DNA from 3 places in the Streptomyces sp. NPDC102283 genome. Region 1 is predicted to be linked to each of the others. Evidence: riboswitches for the same ligand, from Rfam matches in the RefSeq annotation. Region 1 holds a riboswitch; each other region holds the start of a gene.
The links. A riboswitch is a leader RNA that binds a small molecule or an ion and turns the genes downstream of it on or off. The one in region 1 is predicted to bind cyclic di-AMP.

Region 1 (4,262 bases):
GCTGGGGAATCTCTACGACGGCAGCTACCGCCGGGCGCTCGGCCCGCGGGCCTGTCCGCTCGCCGTGTGCGACTGCCACATCGGCTATGTGCATCTGGAGTCGCTGCCGCTGTACGACGTGTTCGCGGGCGGTGTCCTGGAGCGGATACCGGCAGGGCGCCTCCTGGACGGGGGCACGCCGCCGGACGGGCTCGTGGTGCCGAGCCCGTCCCGGCGTGCGCTTCCCCTGCTGGGGCCCTGACCGTCCCGTCGGCTACAGCGGCAGAAGGTCCGGGCGCTTCGCCGCGACGTGGTCGCCGGAGGACTCTCCGCGCAGTCGTCGGCCGATCCAGGGCACGAGGTATTCGCGGGCCCACTGGATGTTGTCGCGCCGTGCGTCGAAGGGCCGGCGCTGGACCTGCGGGGGCCAGGGCTGGTCGGGGTCGGCGGGCACGTCGTGGCCCAGGACCTGGGCGGCGCGCAGCGCGACGCGGGTGTGGCCCTCGGGCGACAGGTGCAGCCGGTCGTTGTCCCACGCTCGCCGGTCCTGCACGGAACGCAGCGACCACAGGTCCAGCACGGGGCAGTGGTAGCGGTCGGCGATGGCCCGCAGGTGGACGTTGTACGTGGCGATCTTGCCGCGCATGTGGCGCAGCACCGGAACGCCCCGGGTGTCGAAGCCGGTGGTGACCATGACCGTGCCGACGGCGTTGCTCAGGTCGGCGACCGCCCGCTCGAAGCGCTCGGCGAGGTCGTCGGGGTCGGTGCCGGGCCGGATGATGTCGTTGCCGCCCGCGCAGAAGCTGACCAGGTCGGGGGCCAGTTCCTTGGCGCGCGGGATCTGCTCCTCGACGATCTGGTCGAGGAGACGTCCTCGTACGGCGAGATTGGCGTAGCGGAAGTCCCCGTGCGGGGAGTCCTCGGGGCCGGCCACCGCGTCGGGGGCCGGGAGCCGGTCGGCGAGGAGTACCGCGAAGCGGTCCGCCCAGCCGAGATACGTCCCGTCGGGGCCGGGGTCGCCGACGCCCTCGGTGAAACTGTCGCCAATCGCCGCGTACGACCCGATGGTGTGCTGCTGGTTGTTTCTCGAATCGTCTGCCACAAGCACTTATCCTGCATCGTGCGATGTGACCTACGCGACCGTAATACGGGGTTGACGGGTGGTGAGATAGACCACCCGGTCAGTTTTTGGTAAAGCCGGAATAAGTGGAGGGGCGGTGCGCCGCCGCGCACCGCCCCTCGATCACTCCTCGCCGTGTCCGGTCAGACGGAGACGCCGTGCTGGCGCAGGTACGCGATCGGGTCGACGTCCGAGCCGTAGCTCGGGCCGGTGCGGACCTCGAAGTGCAGGTGCGGGCCGGTGGAGTTGCCGGTGGAGCCGGAGAGACCGATCTGCTGGCCGCCGGTGACGGTCTGGCCGACGGAGACGTTGAGCGAGGACTGGTGGGCGTACTGGGAGTACATGCCGTCCTCGTGCTGGATGACGACCTCGTTGCCGTAGGAGCCGCTGTTGCCGGCCGAGACCACGGTGCCCGGGCCGATGGCGAGTACGGGGGTGCCGGAGGCGGCCTGGAAGTCCGAGCCGGTGTGGTAGCCGCTGGACCAGCTGGCGCCGGAAGCCCGGTACTGGGTGGTGACGTTGGCACTGGCCAGCGGGGCGGACCAGCCGGAGCCGGTGGCCTCGGAGGAGCCGGTCCGCGACGGGCTGCCGGAGCCCTCGGAGTCGTCGGCGGAGACGGTGTCCGCCTTCGGGGCCTCCTTCGGGGCGGCCTTCGGCGCCGGTTCGGCCTTCTTCGGCGCCGCGGACTTCTCGGCCGGGGCGGAGCCCTTGGCGCCGAGGGTCAGCTTCATGCCCGGGTGGATCAGGCCGGGGTTCTCGCCGACGGTGGAGCGGTTGTCCTGGTACAGCTTCTCCCACCCGCCCTTGAGCTGGTGCTCGGCCGCGATCTTCGCCAGGTAGTCGCCGGAGACGACGGCGTACGTCTTCGGGGCGGCGTTCGACGCGGTGGGGGCGGCGGCCGGGGCGGTGTGCGCGGCGGCGACCGAGGCGGCGGCGGGCTTCACGGCCGGGGCGGCCTGGTCCGCGGCGCTCGCCACGGTGGCGCCGATGAGCGGCAGGACGAGTGCGGCGCCGCCGGTCCCTGCGACGAGGACGCCGCGGGAGATCGGGCCGGACTTCGAACGACGGTGCTTACCCTTTGCGGGCATGGGATGGTCCTCTCCGGCGCCTGCGAGGTGAGCTGTCGGGTTCGGGCTGGAGATGCCCTGTCGCGTTGCGGCGACTTCACCCCGAGCCGGTCCGGATCGCTCCGGATCGGCGGCTTACCTGGTTCCCCCGCTCCTGCCACGCGTTTGTGGGTGGGTGCGAATTCCGGGCGGCGGCAGGATTAGGCGGTCCGTCCGGATTGCGGCGACCGTAAACGAGTCAGGACGAGCGGAACAAGCCATCGGTTGCCCGCCGGAATCATCGATTCAATATCGCTCCGGAATTCCCGTCACACTCCGTGGATTACGGATCTTGGATTTCCGTGCGGGCAACGGGAATACCCCGGGGCGCGCTCACCACGGACCGTCACGGATATGATCCCGCTCACCTCCGGAATCCCATCTCCCCCATTAGCGGGGCATGTTCTGCGAAATGCACCAATACGGACATGCGGTCTGCCTCGCTTCTGACGCCAGGTCAGACCGGTCGCCTCGACACCCGCACCGGGGCGCGCGACCGTGATGATTTTCCGTCTAATCGATGTCGTATCGTCACGGGAGCGCCCTCGCCGGCGAGCCGCGCCGACGCCAGAGACCCCAGGAGTGACCGTGACGCAGCAGGTGCCGCAGGTCCCGCCGACAGAGACCGTGCTGACCGGAGTCCGCAACTTCCGCGACGTGGGCGGGCTCCCCACCGCGGACGGGCGGCGCACCGCCTTCGGGCGGCTCTACCGGAGCGGCCACCTGGCCCACGCCACCGCCGAGGACGCGGCCTTCCTCGGCGGGCTCGGGCTGCACACGATCTTCGACTTCCGCCACTCCGCCGACCACCGGCTCGACGGGTACGACATCGAGCTGGCCGGTGTCCGCAATGTCAGCATTCCGCTCTCGGACCCGGCCGACGGCGCGGAGTTCTGGCGGCTGGTGAGCGACGGAAACATCGAGCAGTTGCGCTCGGTCCTCGCGAACGGCAAGGGCGCCGACCGCATGATCCGGATGTATCGCGCGACGATCGAGGAGCGCACCGCCGAGCACAGCCGGGTGCTGCACTCCCTGGCCGAGGACAGCGTCCCCGCCCTGATGCACTGCGCGGCGGGGAAGGACCGGGCCGGTCTCTCGATCGCGGTCGCCCTGCTGGCGGTCGGCGTCGAGCCGGAGGCGATCGAGGAGGACTACCTCAAGTCCGACGACCTCCACCGCCGCTACGCCGTGAAGCGCTCCGAGGCGTCCGGCACCGGGATGTCGCCCGAGGTGCTGGAGCTGCTGGACCCGCTCTTCGGGGCGCGGCCCGCCTACCTCGCGGCGGCCTTCGCGACCATCGAGGAGAACTGGGGAACGACGGACCGCTACCTCTCGGAGGGACTGAAGGTCTCCCCCGAGACCCGGGAGCGGCTGCGTGAGCGCCTGCTCGACCAGGGCTGACCCGAACGGCGAGCGATCCGTCCGGGGCGGGCGGTCGTCCGTCCGACCGCGTCACTTGCTCCCGGCCACCACGAAGAGCAGGTAGAGGAAGCCCGCGATGACGTGGCCGGCCACCAGGTAGGCGAAGAGGCGGATGACAACACCGCGCGGCATCCGCTTCTCCTGCGGGTCCTCGTTCGGGCGGCGGCCGGGGCCCAGCGGGTCGTAGTGCTCGGAATCGGACATGACGGTCCTCTCTGTCGGCCTCGCGGCCGGTGGAGCGAAGGATGGAGCCGGCCGGGGCAGCCGGTTCAGCGCGCGTGGAGGGCGTTGCCGAGGCACAGCTCGGCGGCGGGGCTCTGCAGCAGGGAGTGGACGAAGAGCAGCTCCGCGCCGCAGCGGTCGACGGCCGCGATCCGGTGCGGGGTGAGCGAGTCGAAGTGGGCGCTGTCGCCGGGTTCGAGGTCGTGGACGGTGTCGCCGAGGCCGATCCGCAGCCGCCCCTCCAGGACGTACAGCCACTCCTCGCCGGGATGGACCCGGACCAGGTCGCCCTGGGCCCCGTACGGAACGCGCACCCGCAGCGCCTGCATCGCGCGGCCGGACCCACCGGCCTGCCGGTACATCCAGCCGTCGGCCTCCGCCCCCTCGAAGCCTCCGCCGCGGACGATCGCGTC
Region 2 (4,262 bases), on a different contig from region 1:
ACCGGCCCCTGTCGCTCTACATCAACTCCCCCGGCGGCACGTTCCAGGCGATGGCGGCGGTCTACGACACGATGCGATTCCTGACCTGCGAGGTGGAGACCTTCTGCCTGGGACAGGCGGGCTCCTACGCCGCGGCCCTGCTGGCCGCCGGGGCGAAGGGGCGCCGACATGCGCTGCCGGGCGCGCGGGTAGTCATTCAGCAGCCCGCGATGGAGGAGCCGATGCGGGGCCAGCCGTCCGACCTGGAGATTCACGCGCGCGAACTGGTGCGCACCCGCGAGATGTTCGCGGCCATGCTGGTCCGGGACACGGGCCGGACCGCGGAGCAGATCACCGCCGACATCGAGCGCGACACCATCCTCGACGCCGAGGCCGCCCTCGCCCACGGGCTGGTCGACCACGTCGTGGAGAGCCGCTGACTCTCCCGGTCGCCGTACGACGCGAGGTGAAACGCCGATGGAGCCACCCGATTTCCCACCGCTGCCCGCACTGACCCGGGCCGAGGGCGAGTTCGTCGACTGCTATCTGGCCGTGCTCGACCAGGTGGGCCGGATCAATCCGGCCCATGGCAGCGACACCTACAGCGCACTGCGGGCCGCCCAGGCCCTGGCCTCCCGGGCGGCGGCCCTGCGCGAAGCCCTGGCCCTGATGCACGAGCGCGGCGAGTCGCGGATCCACGCCGCCACCCTGGCGCGGGCCCTGCGCGTCCTGGACGGGGAGCGCAGGGCGGGCCGGGTCGCGATGCCGCCGCCCGTGAACTGACCGGCCCCGCGCACGGGGAGCGCCATACGGGAGCGGACCGGTCGGAGCCGCGCACGACACGCCCGGTCCCGGGACCGATTCGCCTCGCTCGTTCGGCGTAGGCGATCACCCGCACGAGCGACGGCTCAACTTGCGTTCGACGCACGGTCCGTACTCGAAAAGCACCCTTTCGTCGCTGGTACGAGGGTGTGCGCCCGGCTCGCGGGCGAGCGCGAATCCGACCTGTCCACCCGAATGGATCAGTGGTGAGGAGACTCACAAACCGCTGTTTCAGCTCGGAAATCCGGCACCGGGTGAGTCAAGATCCCTGGGACGACAAGCCCCCGCCACCGCGGCGGGGCGGTCCGGGCGGACGCCGAGTCCTGCCGCCGCCCGGATGACTGGTCGACAGGAGTGGATCGGCAGGAGTGGAGGACCCGAGCACAACGGGCCGACCGGGAGACCGGGAAGCCCTCGGGGTGAAGCCGCGTCAGCGGCCGGGCGACTTCGCCAGCCCGAACCCGACAGGTCATCCTTCACAGGCGGCTGACGAAGGGTTGCGCATGTCTGCGCAGGTTCATGTCCCGTCTCTGTTCGCCCGGGTCGGCACGGCCTCGGTACTCACCCTGGCCGTGACGTCCTCGATGCTGGCGCCCGGTCTGGTGAACGACGCCGAGGCCGCCACCCACTCGACGAAGGCGCTGAAGGTCGCCGCGTCGAAGAAGGGGGCTCCCTACAAGTACGGAGCGGCCGGTCCCAGCCGCTTCGACTGTTCGGGGCTGACGGTCTATTCGTTCAAGAAGGCCGGCAAGAAGCTTCCCCGCACGGCACAGCAGCAGTACAACAAGACCCGTCACATCGGGAAGTCGCAGCGCAAACGCGGTGACCTCGTCTTCTTCCATTCGGGGCGCAGCGTCTACCACGTGGGCATCTACGCCGGGGCCGGGAAGATCTGGCACTCCCCCAAATCGGGGGACGTGGTGAGACTGGCCAAGATCTGGTCCAAGAGCGTCTGGTACGGACGGGTCCGCTGACCCGCCGACCGGACGCTCTTCCCGTGCGGACGGCCCCGCCCGTCCCCGGGGCCGCCCGCGGCGCGCTCAGCGCAGCAGCGGGCCGGTGACCAGCGCCAGTCCCAGACCGGTGAGCGCCACCCCGCTGCCGCCCTCGATGGCGCGGGCGGTACGCGGGCGGCGCAGCCACCGGCCCAGCCGGTCCACGAGCAGGGCGACGGCCGGGAACCAGATCAGCGCCAGCACCACCACCAGGGCCGCGAGCAGCAGGGTCCTGGGCAGCGGCGGCTGACCGTGGGGCACGAACTGCGGCAGCAGGCTGAGGAAGAGGACCGGGGCCTTCGGGTTGAGCGCGTTGGTCAGGAACCCCTGGCGCAGCGCGCGTCCGAGCTCCCTGGGCGCGGGCCGCTCCGGCTCGCCCTCCCTCGTACCGGAGGGTGAGCCGGAGCTGTCCTGCGGGGGCCGGCGGCGGATCGCGTACAGCGCGCTGATCCCGAGGTAGAGCACGTACGCGCCGCCGAGCAGCTGGACGGTGCGGAAGAGCACCGGCATGGTCACCAGCACCGCGGCGAGTCCGGCGACCGCGAGCGCGGTGTGCACCAGCAGCCCTCCGGCGACGCCGAGCGCGGTGGCCAGGCCCGCGGTGCGCGAGGCCAGGGCGTTGCGTACGACGACGGTGAAGTCGGCGCCGGGCAGCGCGACCATCCCGGCGGCGACCCCGGTGAAGGCGATCAGTTGTGCGTCCATGGGTCCACCTTGGACCGGCGGAGCCATTAGCGTGTACTTGCAATCTTCTGGGTCTGCCTAAAGGAACGCTTCATGTACGACCCGACACGGCTCGCGGCGCTCGTGGCGGTCGCGGAGGCCGGATCGATCACCCGGGCCGCCGCCCGCCTGGGCTACACCGCGCCCGCGCTCTCCCAGCAGCTGGCCAAACTGGAGCGGGAGACCGGGGCGGTGCTGCTGGTGCGCCACCACCGTGGGGCGCGGCTGACGGCGGCGGGCGAGCTGCTGGCGGGCCGGGCCCGGCGGGTCCTGGACGAGCTGGACCAGGCGCGGCACGAGCTGGCGCGACTGGCCGGGCTCTCGGGCGGCAGGCTGCGCGTGGGGACGTTCACGACGGCCGGGATCCATCTGCTGCCGCCGGTCCTGAGCGCGTTCCGGCGGGCCCATCCGGAGGTCGAGCTGGCCGTCGCCGACTACGAACCGCCCGGCGGGATCGCGGCAGTGGTCGCGGGCGAGGTGGACCTCGCCCTGACCCACGCGTACGAACCGGCGGCGGCCGAGCCCCCGTCGGCGGGCGTCCTGGTCGAACCCCTGCTGGTCGAGGAGCTGGTGCTGGTCACCTCGGTGGGCCATCGGCTCTCCGAGGGCACCGGGCGGCTGCCGGTCGGCGAGCTGGCGGGGCGGCCGCTGATCAGCAGCGCGCCCTCCCATCCGCCCCGGCGCGGGGTCGAGAACGCGCTCGCCGAGGCCGGGGCGACGCCCGCCGTGGTCTGCGAGTCGCCCGGCTACGCGTTGGTGTGCGCGCTGGTCAGCGCGGGGCTCGGGGTGGCGGTGGTACCGGAGATGGTCGCCTCGATGGCGGCGGCCCCGCTGTCGGTCCGGCGGCTGGAGCCCGCTTCGTTCCGCCGGACCATCTCGGTCGTGCACCGGGGCGACCGGTCGACCGCCGCGGCGGCGACGCTGCTCGCGCTGTTGCGCGGCGGTTTCGGCCGCGGGAGCACGGTCCCGGCGCGGTGAGCTTCACCGCGGGGTCAGCCCTGGGCCGGGACGGCCCAGGGGAGGGCGATCCAGACCGTCTTGCCGCCCTCGGCGGTCGGGGTCACCTGGACCCGCCCACCGCGCTCCTTGGCCAGCGCCCGGATGATGACCATGCCGCGGCCGTTGTCCTGTCGTACGGCGGCGGGCAGCCGCTGGGGCCAGCGGGGGTGACTGTCCGTGACGCCGAGATACAGTTCCTCGTCGCGTTCGAGGCGCAGGTCCACGGTGAAGGTGGGCGACTGGCCGAACGTGTGCTGGACGGCGTTGGTGGCCAGCTCCGAGACGATCAGCCGGATGGTGTCGGCGAAGTCCGTGTCGTCGGGCAGGCCCCACTGGGCCAAGGTCCTGGCGACATGTCTGCGGGCCGATGAGACCGAGACCGGATCGGTCGGCAGCGTGACGGTTGCTTCCTGATGGTCTGCCATGGCGACGCCGTCCCTTTCCCGCCCTGGCCGACCGGCGGCCGGCCAGGATTGTGCTTCGCGCCAGATTGCCATTGATGCAGCTCCCTGTAACGGCGTTCGGCCAAGATATGCATATATCTGTCGCTCGAAGCGGTGAATTCGGGACCCGTACGGCGTGGACGGACGGCACACTGACCCCTCTGCGGGTCGGCTCCGGTGACGGACCGGCCCTTCGCGACAGCAGAAGGAGACCGGCATGCTGCACGGCCCCGTCGTCCGACGCCGCAAGCTCGGTGAGGAGCTGCGGAGTCTGCGCCACGCCTCCGGGCTGACCAGCCGG
Region 3 (4,262 bases), on a different contig from region 1:
TACTTCGACTCGTCGGACACCTGCTCGTAGAAGCTGACCAGTCGCTCGGCGTCGTCCGTGGTGATCGGTCTGATGCGCGCGGTGCCCCCGTCGCGGAGCACCACGTCCGCCTCCCAGTGGTCGGGGTACGCGTGGTGCGGACTCTGCTCCGGCGTGGGCTCCATGGGCAAAGCCTACGGCGGGGATCCCGGTCGCGGAGGGATCGGTGCCGGGGCAGTCCGAGGGGGGCCCGGACCCGGGCCGCTGGAGTACAGGACCGGACAGGAGGCCGGGCACAGCACCACGCACTGCATGAGAGACTGGTCTAGACAACCGTTGATATGTGAAGGGCAGAACCATGGCTGAGCGCCGCGTAAACGTCGGTTGGGCCGAGGGCCTGCACGCCCGCCCCGCTTCCATCTTCGTCCGTGCCGCCACGGCTTCCGGCGTCCCCGTGACGATCGCCAAGTCCGACGGCAACCCGGTGAACGCCGCCTCCATGCTCGCCGTGCTCGGTCTGGGCGCGCAGGGCGGCGAGGAGATCGTGCTCGCGTCCGACGCGGACGACGCCGAGGCCGCTCTGGACCGGCTCGCGAAGCTGGTCGCCGAGGGCCTGGAAGAACTCCCCGAGACCGTCTGACCCGACGCGAACCGGCCCGTCCGGATTCGACAGGTACGAGAGCCGTGAACCCTTCGAGGGATCACGGCTCTTTCGTTTTCGGGAAAGAGCCGCGCATCGACAATGCGGGCAGCACAAACAATGCCCCGCAATTACTTCTCCGTGTCTACGGCTCTTCTGTTAATGGCGGACGCCCGCAGTGTTTACGTCATGTTGCGAAGTGCTCACGCGGGGAACGGGCGCGGTGCGCCGCCCCGGCGGGTACGGGCGGCGCAGCCGGTGGGCCCCGATGGCGCGTTCCGCGTGCTGGGCGGTCAGCGCCCTCGCCCGCTCCGCGTCGCCGCGCGCCACGGCGTCCACGATCGCGCCGCGCTCGGCCCAGGAGTCGACCGGACGGGCCGACTGCTCGACCGCGTACATCCAGGCGATCTTGTGGCGGAGCTGGGTGAGCAGCGCGATGAGTCCGGGGCTGCCGGACGCCTGGGCGAGGGTCTCGTGGAACCAGCCGCCCAGCGAGCGCAGATCCTCGCCCTCGCCCCTGCGGGCCCGCTCCTGACCCAGCCTGACCAGGCCCCGGAGCACCTTCAGGTGGGCTTCCGTGCGACGCTGGGCCGCGCGGGCCGCGCCCAGCGGCTCCAGGAGCGTCCGCACCTCCAGGAGATCGGCCGCCTCCTGCGCGGTGGGCTCGGCGACGCAGGCGCCGGCGTGCCTGCGGGTGACGACGAAGCCCTCGGACTCCAGCGTGCGCAGGGCCTCGCGGACCGGGACGCGGGAGACCCCGTAGCGGCGTGCCAGCAACTCCTCGGTGAGTCGGCCGCCTCGCTCGTGGACACCGGAGACGATGTCGTCACGGATTGCCGTGCATACCGAATGCGCGGGAATGCGCATGTCCGAACCTCCGCCTTGATCCCCGCGAAACGCGGCCGCCCGACGTCTGTTCCGTGACTCTATTGCAATCCTTCGGAATTTCCGATGGCAGACCAAAATCCATGGATATCCGCGGGCCAGGATCGCCGAAGGCCCCGACGTGTGCCGGGGCCTTCGGGCGGGGTCGCGCGGTGCGGGTCAGACGTTCAGACCGTGGGAGCGGAGGTAGCCGACGGGGTCCATGTCGGAGCCGTAGTCGGGGCTGGTGCGGGCCTCGAAGTGCAGGTGCGGGCCGGTGGAGTTGCCGGTGGAGCCGGAGAGGCCGATCTGCTGGCCGGAGGAGACGCTCTGGCCTACGGAGACACCGATCGAGGAGAGGTGGCCGTACTGGGTGTACGTGCCGTCCGTCATCCGGAGCACGATGTTGTTGCCGTACGCGCCGCCCCAGCCGGCCTCGACGACCGTGCCGGCGCCGACGGCGACGACGGAGCTGCCGGAGGCTGCCTGGAAGTCCACGCCGGAGTGGCTGCCGGAGGACCAGAGCGCACCGCCGGTGTTGTAGCCGGTGGTGACGTGGGAGCCGGCGACCGGGAGGTGGAAGGCGTTCAGGCGGGCGCGCTCGGCGGCGCGGGCGGCACGGGCCTTCTCCTCGCGGACCTCCTTGGCGCGGGCCTCGGCCTTGCGTTCGGCCTCCGCCTTCGCCTTGGCCTTGGCGGCCTTCTCGCGGGCCTCCGCGGCGGCCTTCGCCTTCGCGATCGCGTCGGCCTGCTGCTTCTGGGCGTGGGCCTGCGCGTCTATCTGCTCGGCGAGGGTGGCGTCGAGGGCGACGGCCTGGGCGAGGCCGGTGTCGGCGACCTTGGCGGGCTCGGTGTCCGCGGCGAGGGCCGGGGAGGCGAGCGAGCCGAGGACTCCGGTGGTGGCCAGAGCCGCGATGCCGGCGGCCTGGGCGCTCCGGCGCGTGAGACGGCTCGGGGCACGGTGCTTCCCGGTGGCACGGGTGAACGCCATGGAGGGGCTGGTCCTTTCCTTCCTTCTCGCCTACCGGGTTAGCTGACGGGTTCGGAGCAGGAAGGTCTCCTACGGATCCCCGCGCCGGTTCGCGGCACGGGCCTCCGATTCACCCCAGGGACTGCGTGGGTCCCCGGCTCCCCAGGCTCGCGCCTGACGGGGACTCGGCGATGACTGCCCGGCGCCGCGGCTGCGGCATACGGGTGACGGACAGCCGAGCCGACGCTAGGCGGGGCGACTTCCCATCGCCAAACGGACCAGGGGATTTGTCGCACATCCCACAGGGCAGACAGGCAACCTCTCCCCCAAAAGGGACGTCATGGACTAATCGGATAAAAAGGGAGAACCCCGACGAACGTGCGTCCGTCGGGGTCCTGTTCACGGCGATGCGCCGCAGGTACGTCAGCCGGTGACGACGGACACCTCTCCGATGCCGAGGGCCTTCACGGGCTCCTCGATCTGCGCGGCGTCCCCCACGAGGACCGTGACCAGCCGGTCGACCGGGAAGGCGCTGACCACGGCGGCGGTCGCCTCCACGGTGCCCGTCTCGGCGAGCCGGGCGTAGAGGTGGGCCTGGTAGTCGTCGGGGAGGTGCTGCTCGACCTGGTCGGCCAGCGTGCTCGCGACGGAGGCGGCGGTCTCGAACTTCAGCGGGGCGACGCCCACCAGGTTCTGTACGGCCGTCTCGCGTTCGGCGTCGGTCAGCCCCTCGGCGGCCAGCGTCCGCAGGACCTTCCAGAGGTCGTCCAGCGCCGGTCCGGTGGACTCCGTGTCCACCGAGCCGCTGATCGCGAGCATGGCCGCGCCGCCCGAGTCGGGGCCGCTGGAGCGCAGCACCTGGGCGAAGGCCCGCACCCCGTAGGTGTAGCCCTTCTCCTCGCGCAGCACCCGGTCCAGCCGGGAGGTGAGGGTGCCGCCCAGGCAGTACGTGCCGAGCACCTGGGCGGGCCACACGCGCTCGTGCCGGTCGGCGCCGATCCGGCCGATCAGCAGCTGGGTCTGGACCGCGCCGGGCCGGTCCACGATGACCACGCGGCCGGTGTCGTTCGCGGTGATGGGCGGTACCGGGCGAGCCTGGCCCGCGTTGCCCGACCAGTCGCCGAGGGTCTCCGCCAGCAGCGCGTCCAGGTCGATGCCGGTCAGGTCGCCGACGATCACGGCCGTCGCGGTGGAGGGGCGGACGTGGGCGTCGAAGAAGGCGCGCACGGCGCTCTCGTCGATCCGCCGGACCGTCTCCTCGGTGCCCAGGCGCGGGCGGGACATCCGGGCGGCGGCCGGGAACAGCTCCTTGGAGAGCTGCTTGGCGGCGCGCCGGGACGGGTTGGCCTGCTCGTGCGGGATCTCGTCGAGGCGGTTGCCGACGAGGCGCTCGATCTCGCTCCCGTCGAAGGCCGGGGCCCGCAGCGCCTCGGCGACCAGCCCGAGGGCCTTGGCCAGCCGGGAGACCGGGACCTCCAGGGAGACCCGGACGCCGGGGTGGTCGGCGTGCGCGTCGAGCGTGGCGCCGCAGCGCTCCAGCTCGGCGGCGTACTCCTCGGCGCTGTGCTTGTCGGTGCCCTCGGAGAGCGCCCGCGACATGATCGTGGCCACGCCGTCCAGGCCCTCGGGCTCTGCCTCCAGCGGCGCGTCCAGGAAGATCTCCACCGCGACGACCTGCTGGCCGGGTCGGTGGCAGCGCAGCACGGTCAGCCCGTTGGGCAGGGCGCCGCGCTCGGGCGCCGGGAAGGCCCAGGGGCGGGCCGTGCCGGGCGTGGGCTGCGGGTGGTACTCCATGGCTACTCCAGTCACG

Region 2: linked by a shared signal. The riboswitch ahead of ACIRJT_RS32890 (C40 family peptidase) and the one ahead of ACIRJT_RS36110 (peptidoglycan DD-metalloendopeptidase family protein) in region 1 are both predicted to bind cyclic di-AMP.
Region 3: linked by a shared signal. The riboswitch ahead of ACIRJT_RS34410 (M23 family metallopeptidase) and the one ahead of ACIRJT_RS36110 (peptidoglycan DD-metalloendopeptidase family protein) in region 1 are both predicted to bind cyclic di-AMP.

Annotation. Positions count from the first base shown of each region.
Region 1 covers NZ_JBIWLQ010000028.1:54,060-58,321, forward strand. Annotated here, with positions in the region: gene ACIRJT_RS36100 (STM4011 family radical SAM protein) at 1-241, shown strand, start outside; gene ACIRJT_RS36105 (SGNH/GDSL hydrolase family protein) at 254-1,081, opposite strand; gene ACIRJT_RS36110 (peptidoglycan DD-metalloendopeptidase family protein) at 1,243-2,187, opposite strand; cyclic di-AMP (ydaO/yuaA leader) riboswitch at 2,192-2,350, opposite strand; gene ACIRJT_RS36115 (tyrosine-protein phosphatase) at 2,794-3,606, shown strand; gene ACIRJT_RS36120 (DUF6126 family protein) at 3,658-3,831, opposite strand; gene ACIRJT_RS36125 (helix-turn-helix domain-containing protein) at 3,897-4,262, opposite strand, start outside.
Region 2 covers NZ_JBIWLQ010000023.1:9,161-13,422, forward strand. Annotated here, with positions in the region: gene ACIRJT_RS32880 (ATP-dependent Clp protease proteolytic subunit) at 1-419, shown strand, start outside; gene ACIRJT_RS32885 (hypothetical protein) at 457-762, shown strand; cyclic di-AMP (ydaO/yuaA leader) riboswitch at 1,116-1,301, shown strand; gene ACIRJT_RS32890 (C40 family peptidase) at 1,305-1,775, shown strand; gene ACIRJT_RS32895 (LysE family translocator) at 1,842-2,501, opposite strand; gene ACIRJT_RS32900 (LysR family transcriptional regulator) at 2,574-3,497, shown strand; gene ACIRJT_RS32905 (ATP-binding protein) at 3,512-3,943, opposite strand; gene ACIRJT_RS32910 (helix-turn-helix domain-containing protein) at 4,179-4,262, shown strand, end outside.
Region 3 covers NZ_JBIWLQ010000025.1:8,561-12,822, forward strand. Annotated here, with positions in the region: gene ACIRJT_RS34395 (GNAT family N-acetyltransferase) at 1-164, opposite strand, end outside; gene ACIRJT_RS34400 (HPr family phosphocarrier protein) at 338-619, shown strand; gene ACIRJT_RS34405 (GntR family transcriptional regulator) at 779-1,486, opposite strand; gene ACIRJT_RS34410 (M23 family metallopeptidase) at 1,664-2,473, opposite strand; cyclic di-AMP (ydaO/yuaA leader) riboswitch at 2,487-2,653, opposite strand; gene ACIRJT_RS34415 (M16 family metallopeptidase) at 2,876-4,246, opposite strand.